2 regions of the Comamonas sp. CMM02 genome follow, and region 2 is predicted to be linked to the other one. Evidence: riboswitches for the same ligand, from Rfam matches in the RefSeq annotation. Region 2 holds a riboswitch; the other holds the start of a gene.
What was found. Region 2 has a riboswitch for cobalamin ahead of IB213_RS11410 (glutaredoxin family protein). Riboswitches for the same ligand answer to the same signal wherever they lie in the genome.

Region 1 (4,839 bases), on a different contig from region 2:
CTGGTTGCTGTTTCTTTGTGGGCGCTGTGGATGGACTTGATTTATAAGCCATCAGTGTGGTGCCGCTAGATGGGCTGTCACTCAGCGAGAGTTTGCTGAAAAGCAGTGAAAGGTGTCTGCAAAGCCACCGAGCCCTCAACCTGAACCGGGGGTTCAGGTGGGCGAGAGCAGCCCAGCGTTGGGTTCGTCTAACGCGAGACGATCACGCTTGCTAGGCAATGTATCAAGCCCGTGCTCAATGAGCATTGGTTCAAGGCAATATAAAGCCCGGCGGTTTGCAGACAGGATCGATTTTACAGACTTTTTGATGCAGGCTGCACCAAGTCCATGTGCATGTCGTTGTCTAAGTTGGCACTAACCGTTTCCAGATCAGCACGGGGTGCAGATGCCACATTCTGCGACTCAGGATTCGCTGTTTCATCCAAATTTGCAGACGTTGTGCTGGCGGTTTCACTGTCCAGCACCTGGTTCAAACGTTGCAACAACTGATCTGCTACTGTGAGATCGTGGGCGGCCTGTAATTCCAGGCTGGTCAAGCGCTGCGCATCAATTTCTAAATCATTGCTTGGCATCGTGCCTTGCAGGGTTGCCAGCTGTTGCTGGAGAGCCTGAAGCTGATGGCGCAGTTCCAGATTTTCATAGGCCAAGTTCACGGCCAGCAAAACGCCCACACGCTCGCGCGAGCGCAGTTTGCTGCTGTCGCGCATTTGTTGGAACTGCTGGTCTACGCGTTCCACTGCCTCCATCAACTGTGACTCGTGGCCGTCAGGGCAGGTGAGCAGGTAGTCTTGGTGCAGGATCTGAATTTCTAGCTGGCTCACGGGGTCTCCTGATTGGCAGGCAGACGTTCAATCAAGTCACCCACGCGTGCGCGCGCTGCCTTTAGGCGCGACCGAAGCGAATCTCGCTCTTTATGCAAAGCTTCAATCTCTTGGTTGAGCAAGTGATTGGCGTGTTGCAGCGCTTCATACTTTTTCAATAGCAGCTCTACGCGCTCAGCAATGGGCTCAAGAATAGATGGTGTCGTCATGGATTGCTCTAATTGTAGGACTGCCACTTTGGCGTGAATTGCAAATTTATGGCAGATGGCAAGATATAGCTACCTGAGCTTGTTTCAAGCTGTCAATTGAGCCGCTGTTTTGCGCTGCTAAGTCAGGTGCCAATGTTGTTCACACGCACACATGCTTGGTGCCTGGTCTTGTCTGCCCCGTTAGAATCGACGTCTCAAATGTTGGTGCTCGCAACTTGGTTCACAAGTTTGCAGTTCAACGGGAAGCAGGGTGATGGTGCTGGCCTTCAGTGCCACCTAGCCTGCGCTGCCCCCGCAACGGTGAGTTCTTAGCGTTAGTCATACGCTCACCCATCATTTAAGCCACTGAATGCCTTGAACAAGCATTTGGGAAGGCGATGGCGTTGATGAACCAGCCCGGATACCGGCCAACACAGGTGTGTCTATTTTTGATGGACATGGTATTACCCATTGCTGGCGGGGAGGTCAGTACGGGTGGATTTCTCTGAATTTCTCAAATGAGTTTGTTTGAACAACGACGCTTGTGCGTCGCGTCGTCGTGTGCCTTGCGCCCTGTGAGCTTGGCGGTTGTCTTGGCTGCAGCACCATGGATCTCGTCCATGGCCGCTTCGCTGGATGAGGTGGTCGTCTCTGCCACACGCACAGAACAGCGTTTGTCAGACGTGCTGGCTGACATGACGGTGATTGGCCATGAGGAAATTGAACGCAGCGGCTTCAGCGATCTGGCGTCGATCTTGGCCCGTCAGCCAGGTGTGCAGCTGGTGCGGACCGGTGGTATGGGCTCGAGCACCAGCTTGTTCATGCGCGGCGCTAACAACCAGCACACAGCGGTGTTTGTGGACGGGATTCGCGTGGACTCGCAGTCCACAAGTGGCGGTATGGACTGGCAGACCATTCCCTTGGCAAGCATTGATCGCGTGGAGATATTGCGCGGGCCTGCGGCCGCTGTCTATGGCTCTGATGCCGTGGCAGGTGTGATTCAGATTTTCACTAAAAAGGGTGAAGCCGGTTTCTTGCCGCATATTGCGATTGGTTTCGGCAACCAAGGTACCCGCAAGGCAGATGCCGGGCTGTCGGGGGGGCAAGGCGCGTGGGACTACGCAGTTGGCGTGCAAACCGAGCGTACTGATGGTTTTGATGCAAAGACGACTGCCACCAGCAACCCGGATAAAGATGACTATCGCCTGCATGCAGCCAACGCGAAGCTGGGGTTTCAGCTGAACCGCGACCATCGCTTGGAAGCCACTGCGTTAACCAGCCAGTCCAATAGTGGCTACGACTCCACGCTGGCAGATGATCGCAGCAAGCGCAAGCTGGAAACTTTGGGGCTGTCATGGGCTGCGCAATGGAACCCGCTCTTGTCTAGCCGCATTTCCGTGAGTGAATCGAATGTGAAGTACGAGACTGTGACCAAGAGTCCCAGCTACACCGAGACAACGCTGCGTAATTATTTGTGGCAAAACGTTTTCAAGCATGGCAATGCAACGTTGACGGCCAATTTAGAGCGCCGTGAAGACAACTTGCAAAACAAGGATCTGGACGTGTCTGAGCGGGAACGTTCGCAAAATGCGCTGGCCCTGGGTTGGGGTTACCAGGGCAGTGTTCATTCGCTGCAATTGAATGTTCGCCACGACGATGACAGTGAATTCGGCGGGCAGAACACGGGCAGTGCAGCGTACGGGCTGGCGTTGTCTCCCACATGGCGTGCAACGGCCTCTGCGGGCACCTCTTTCCGTGCGCCCACGCTGTATCAGCGCTTTCACCGCATCTATGGTTCTGCTTCCCTGCAGCCCGAAGAAGGCAAAAATGCCGAAGTCGGACTGCATTGGAAGCAAGGTGGTGACAGCTTCTCTATGGTGGCCTATCGCAATCGTTTGACAAACCTCATCGAATACAACAGCAGCAGCAAAAAATACCAGAACGTTGCGCAGGCTGAACTGCAAGGCATCACCTTCGCCGCTGCCACACACTGGCTGGATGTGGACTGGACGGCATCTGTCGATTTCCAAACACCACGCAACCAAGAGACGGGACGCATTCTGGATCGACGAGCCAAGCGTTACGCCAATGTCAGTGCATATAAACAGTGGCTGGGCTGGATGCTTGGCGCCGAGATGCAGCTGGTGAGCAAGCGCAGTGAATTTGATTCCAAGAACAAGCGGTATGACTGGGCGGGTTATGGCTTGTTCAATCTGTCTGCTTCCAAGCCACTTGCCAGAGATTTCACGCTGACAGCACGTGTCGACAATTTGATGGATCGCGATTACGTGCTTGCCAAAGATTACGCTGCGGCAGGGCGCACTTTTTATGTGGGTCTGAAGTGGATGCCCCAGTAACTTAGCAAGGGCTGAACGCAGCAAGGCATGCTGTCATGCCCTGCTGCGAAACGAACAAGCGCGTATGAATTCTTCTCTTTCCTCTCATCGCTGTGTGGCACTGCTGGTGGCTGCGCCAGCCTCTGGGCAGGGCAAAACCACCGTGACCGCTGCTTTGGCGTGTTGGCATACGCGGCAAGGGCGCCGTGTTCGAGTGTTCAAGTGCGGGCCTGATTTTCTCGATCCTTACTGGCACCAGCTGGCCAGCGGTGCGACGGTGCACAACCTGGACGGCTGGATGGTCGGGATGGATGAAGTGCGTGCGCGTCTGTCGGCAGCAGCAGCAGAAGCTGACGTCATCTTGATTGAAGGCGTGATGGGGCTGTTTGATGGCAGCCCGACAGCGGCAGATCTGGCGGTGCAGCTGGGTATTCCCGTGTTGCTGGTGGTTGATGCATCAGCCATGGCAGGCAGCTTTGGTGCCTTGGTGCTGGGCATGCAGCAGTACCAGCCGGATGTGCCTTGGGCGGGCGTGCTGGCCAATCGTGTGGGCAGCAGCATGCATGCACAGATGCTGCAAAACAGCTTGCGTGATCCAGCGCTGTGGCTGGGTGCAGTACAGCGAATGGGTTCAGGCAAAGATGCTCAGTTGCTGCCCGAGCGACATTTGGGTCTGGTAGCTGCGCATGAGCTGCCTGATGCCATGGCGCGGCTGAATGCGGCCGCCGATGCGCTGGCTGAAACCCCGTTGGGGCAGATGGACTGGACAGATTGGCAGCGCTGGTCGGTGGAGTTTTCAGTGCCGGCCGATGGCACCCTCACTCCACCCGAGCCTTGGCTGCAAGGGCGCACGGTGGCCGTTGCCAGTGATGCAGCGTTTAGCTTTATCTACCCTGCAAATCTGGATTGTTTGCATGCGATGGGGGCCAGCCTGGCCTTCTTCTCCCCCTTGGCGGGTGAGCGGCTACCTGTGTGTGATGCTGTGTGGTTGCCTGGTGGCTACCCAGAGCTGCATGCCGATAAATTGATGGCCAATGTGGCGCTGCAGGCGGATTTGCTCGCCCATGTGCAAGCGGGCAAGCCCGTCTGGGCAGAATGCGGTGGCATGCTGGCGCTGGGCCATGGCATTGCTGATGCGCAAGGCGAGCATTCGCCCATGTGGGGTATTGTGCCGGGCACCGCACAGATGCAGCCACGTCTTGCCGGCTTGGGTATGCAGCAATGTGCGCTGCAAGCGGGCGTGCTGCGGGGGCACACCTTTCATTACTCGCGGTTTGTGTGCCAGGCCCCTGAAGTGGCGCGCACCAGTCGTGCTAACCAACGGGTGCAGCCCGACAAGGGCGAAGCCGTGTACCAGTACGGCAGCGTCTATGCCAGCTATTTTCATGCATGGTTTCCATCGCACCCACGAGCTATTGCAGCCTTGCTGGGGGCGGAAACTGTGCAATGGGATGAGCCCGTGCCGTCTGCATAATTGACAAACGATATGAATAC
Region 2 (4,839 bases):
GTGGCGAGCACGCAAGTCTGCCCCCAGACTTTTCAACGCTTCGCGAGAGCTCTCGCCCTTCCAGTACGACTCCAGAGCGAACTTCAGTTCGCGCTGAGCTCCGATACGGGGAAAACCTAGGTTATGAATGGTCGTCATTTGATTTTTCTTTGCCAAAAGTTGCAATGACCGCATCGTATTTGGCTAGATCAATGACGTAAAATGGTCTTTTCTCACATATAGATGAATTTCAGACATATATATGCTCGACCGCATCCATCTATCCATCATCAAAGAGGTGGACCAGCAAGGCACACTCACAGCCGCAGCTGACGTCCTGTGCTTGACCCAGTCGGCACTCAGTCACAGCATTAAAAAACTGGAACAACAACTGGGCACCACCATCTGGACGCGCGAGGGGCGCAACGTGCGTTTAACCCAGGCGGGGGAATATCTCTTGGCAGTGGCCAATCGCGTGCTGCCACAGCTGAACTTGGCCGAAGAGCGCCTGATGCAATTTGCACAGGGTGATCGAGGAGCCCTGCGCATTGGCATGGAGTGCCACCCCTGCTACCAATGGCTGCTGAAAATTGTTTCGCCCTATCTGGCGGCCTGGCCCGACGTGGATGTGGACGTCAAACAGAAATTCCAGTTCGGTGGAATTGGTGCCTTGTTCGGTTACGAAATTGACCTGCTGGTCACTCCAGACCCTTTGTTCAAACCCGGGCTGCATTTTCAGCCCGTCTTCGATTACGAACAGGTTCTGGTCGTCGCCAGCAACCACCCACTGGCTACAGCCGAGTTTGTAGAACCACGGCACTTGTCCAAGGAGGTGCTCATCACCTATCCGGTCGCCACAGACCGCCTCGACATTTACAACCAGTTCCTTTTGCCTGCAGGCATTGCACCACGCAGGCATAAAACGATTGAAACCACAGACATCATGCTGCAGATGGTGGCCAGCAACCGTGGAGTGGCCGCCCTGCCCCGATGGCTGGTGCAAGAGTACGCCAGCAAAATGCCCGTGCGTCCTGTGCAACTTGGTGCACGCGGGATTGCCAAGCAAATTTACCTGGGGGCCAGAGAAGCGGACTTGTCCACCGACTATTTGCGTGCGTTCATTGAGCTGGCTCGCCAGCCACTGCAAAAGACGCTGGAGTCATGAACACCCAGTCTGTTACCAATGGCTACAAAGCCATGCAGCTTGTGGCCTGGAATGTGGCTAGAGGCAATCACCCAGAGTGGATGTGGTGAACTGCCCCCCATTCCCCATTACCCCTAAAGAAGTTGGGCGCAAGCACCGCTCAAATCCCGGCCAATCGCTGCCTCAAGACACACGCGCAGCGTGCTCAAGAACACCTTTAAACGGTCTCGCAATCGATTGAATTCAAAGCAAAAACGAGGTTTTCAACCGCCAGACTTTTTCGCCATCAGTGCAGATTCTGGGGGCTGCATACCACCAAAACACAAGACAAGGCAGTCCGCCAATCCTTTTTAAACCGCTTAGAATTCACCCCGTTGGTGCACTTGTCTGCGCTCTCAGGCAAGTGTTAAACGGGAATCAGGAGGGGCGTTCAAACGCTCTAACCTGAACTGCCCCCGCAACAGTAAGTGCGGCGTGAAACTCATGGTTCACACAGTGACACAAACAGCCACTGAAGATAGTTCTTCGGGAAGGCGTGTGACTTATGCCCCCAGTCTGGATACCGACCAACACACGGTGTTACCCGCCTTGAGCAGGTAACACGTTTCTCAAACCGTACAGGCGGGGACGCCTGGGTGGTTGAATTTGCCTACCGCACGCACTTCTTAGCGCACCCGCATCCATGCGGGATGCCTGCTTGCGTGCTCTGTGCAATCAACGCCCATCCTCGCCAGACTTGGTGCTCTCGTAGGCTTCATGATCAAAATCTTCTCCAAACCTAATTGCGTTCAATGCTCCATGACGCTGCGCACCTTGGATCGTCAGGGTGTCTCGTACCAAGTAGTTGACGTTTCACAAGACGCGGAGGCAGCTGCACAAGTTCAAGCATGGGGCTACCGCCAAGTGCCTGTGGTGCAGTTTGGTCAAGAGCATTGGAGTGGTTTCCGCCCTGAACGACTAGCCGCAATCTCTGCCACTACCTGAAATGGCTCGCTGGGTTTTCTATTCATCGAAAACTGGCAACACCGCACGATTGCTGAGCAACGCAGGCTTGACTGGACTGCGTATTCCACGCAGCCCAGACGAAGAGATGCCCAAAGTGGATGCTCCATTCATTTTGGTGACCCCTTCGTTTGGTGACGCGACAGGCAAGGGAGCGGTTCCCAAAGCTGTGATTCGATTTCTCAATGCCCCAGAGCATCGCCAATGGTTGCGAGCTGTGGTCGCCTGTGGCGACCGCAACTTTGGGGTCACTTTTGCGCAAGCTGGTGATGTGATTGCGCACAAATGCCAGGTACCACTGCTACACCGCGTTGAAATGGCGGGCACTTCCAGCGACTGGCTTCGCCTGCAGCACATCCATCAGCACTTTCCTCTCAATTCCAACGCCATGGATGCTTCGTTATGACCCCTATCTCTCCGACTAAGCTGGATTTCCATGCATTGAATGCCATGCTGAACCTGCCCGACGACAAGGGACAGATTCAGTTTGATGCAGACCGTATGGCGGCTCGCCAGTACTTCCTGCAGCACGTCAATCAGAACACCGTATTTTTCCATTCGCTGGAAGAAAAACTCGACTATCTGCGCACAGAAAACTTCTACGAAGCCGAAGTTCTGGACGCTTACAGCCCCAGCTTTGTAGAAGCTATCTTCAAAGCAGCGTTTGCCAAGAAGTTCCGCTTCCCGACCTTCCTGGGTGCCTACAAGTACTACACCGCCTACACCCTCAAAACCCGTGACGGCAAGCGCTATCTGGAGCGTTTTGAAGACCGCGTGGTCATGGTGGCACTGGCACTGGCACGCGGTGACGAAAAGCTGGCCATGCGCTTGATGGAAGAAATCATTGCTGGCCGCTTTCAGCCCGCAACGCCCACCTTCCTGAACGCGGGCAAGCGTCAGCGCGGTGAGCTGGTCTCGTGCTTCCTGCTGCGCCTAGAAGATGACATGGAAAGCATTGGCCGCGGCATCAACTCCGCGCTGCAGCTGTCCAAGCGCGGCGGCGGTGTGGCCTTGCTGCTGAGCAATCTGCGCGAACTGGGCGCCCCCATCAAAGGCATTGAGAACCAGTCCTCCGGCGTGATTCCTGTGATGAAGCTGCTGGAAGACGGCTTCTCTTACGCCAACCAATTGGGTGCACGCCAAGGCGCAGGTGCGGTGTATTTGAATGCCCACCACCCCGACATCATGCGTTTCCTCGACACCAAGCGTGAAAACGCTGACGAGAAAATTCGCATCAAGACCCTGTCACTGGGCGTTGTCATTCCTGACATTACGTTTGAGCTGGCCAAGCGCAACGATGACATGTACTTGTTCTCGCCTTACGACGTAGAACGCGTCTATGGCAAGCCGTTTGCCGACATTTCGGTCACCGAGCACTACAAGGCCATGGTGGACGACCCGCGCATCAAGAAAACCAAAATCAAGGCGCGAGAGTTTTTCCAGACCATCGCTGAAATTCAGTTTGAGTCGGGCTACCCGTACATCCTGTTTGAGGACACGGCCAACCGCGCCAATCCGATTGCTGGGCGCATCAACATGTCCAACCTGTGCTCAGAAATCTTGCAGGTCAACACCCCATCCGTGCTGGATGAAGATCTGGGCTACAAAGTCATTGGCAACGATATTTCCTGCAACTTGGGCTCGCTCAATATTGCCACGGTCATGGACAGTGGCAAGCTGGGTGACTCGGTAGAAACCGCCATCCGCGCACTGACGGCTGTCTCGGAAATGAGTGCAGTGAACTCTGTGCCTTCCGTGCGCCAGGGCAATGATGACAGCCATGCAATTGGCTTGGGCCAGATGAATCTGCACGGCTACCTGGCGCGCGAGCAGATCCATTACGACAGCCCTGCAGCAGTGGAGTTCACCAGCGTTTACTTTGCTGCGGTGGCCTACCACTGCCTGCGTGCATCGTGTCTGGTTGCGCAAGAGAAAAAACAACGCTTCGTCGGGTTTGATCAGTCCAAATACGCCACCGGCGAGTACTTTGACAAGTACATCACTCGCGACTGGCTGCCGACATCTGACACCGTGCGCGCGCTGTTTGAGAAAAACTCCATGGCACTGCCAAGCCGTGCCGAGTGGGAGCAGCTCAAGCAAGATGTCATGGCACACGGCCTGTACAACCGCAATCTGCAAGCTATTCCACCCACAGGCTCGATCAGCTACATCAACAATTCCACCTCGTCGATCCACCCTATCGCCTCGCGCATTGAAATTCGCAAGGAAGGCAAGATCGGTCGCGTGTACTACCCTGCCCCGTTCTTGAATAACGAGAACATGGCGTATTACCGTGATGCCTATGAGATTGGCCCCAACGCCATCATTGATGTGTACGCCGCAGCCACGGAACATGTGGACCAGGGCCTGTCGCTGACACTGTTCTTCCCCGACACCGCCACAACGCGCGACATCAACCGCGCCCAAATCTACGCCTGGAAAAAAGGCGTGAAGACCATTTATTACATCCGCCTGCGTCAGCTGGCTTTGGAAGGCACAGAGGTCAAGGCCTGCGTGTCTTGCACCTTGTAATTGAAAGACAAAGAGAGAGTCATGACATTACTGACCCAAGCCATCAACTGGAATCGCATTGAAGACGAGAAGGATCTGGAAATCTGGAACCGCGTGACAGCCAATTTCTGGCTGCCAGAAAAGGTGCCACTTTCCAATGACATCCCTTCATGGGCCACACTGCGCCCCAATGAGCAGCAGTT

Region 1: linked by a shared signal. The riboswitch ahead of IB213_RS15735 (TonB-dependent receptor domain-containing protein) and the one ahead of IB213_RS11410 (glutaredoxin family protein) in region 2 are both predicted to bind cobalamin.

Annotation. Positions count from the first base shown of each region.
Region 1 is NZ_JACUZW010000005.1:95,356-100,194, reverse strand. Features, by position in the region: gene IB213_RS15750 (sulfite exporter TauE/SafE family protein) at 1-69, shown strand, start outside; gene IB213_RS15745 (cell division protein ZapA) at 294-821, opposite strand; gene IB213_RS15740 (DUF904 domain-containing protein) at 818-1,030, opposite strand; cobalamin riboswitch at 1,216-1,457, shown strand; gene IB213_RS15735 (TonB-dependent receptor domain-containing protein) at 1,630-3,366, shown strand; gene IB213_RS15730 (cobyrinate a,c-diamide synthase) at 3,431-4,819, shown strand; gene IB213_RS15725 (bifunctional adenosylcobinamide kinase/adenosylcobinamide-phosphate guanylyltransferase) at 4,832-4,839, shown strand, end outside.
Region 2 is NZ_JACUZW010000003.1:405,565-410,403, reverse strand. Features, by position in the region: gene metE (5-methyltetrahydropteroyltriglutamate--homocysteine S-methyltransferase) at 1-138, opposite strand, end outside; gene IB213_RS11415 (LysR family transcriptional regulator) at 242-1,144, shown strand; cobalamin riboswitch at 1,482-1,709, shown strand; gene IB213_RS11410 (glutaredoxin family protein) at 1,880-2,107, shown strand; gene nrdI (class Ib ribonucleoside-diphosphate reductase assembly flavoprotein NrdI) at 2,109-2,531, shown strand; gene nrdE (class 1b ribonucleoside-diphosphate reductase subunit alpha) at 2,528-4,657, shown strand; gene nrdF (class 1b ribonucleoside-diphosphate reductase subunit beta) at 4,679-4,839, shown strand, end outside.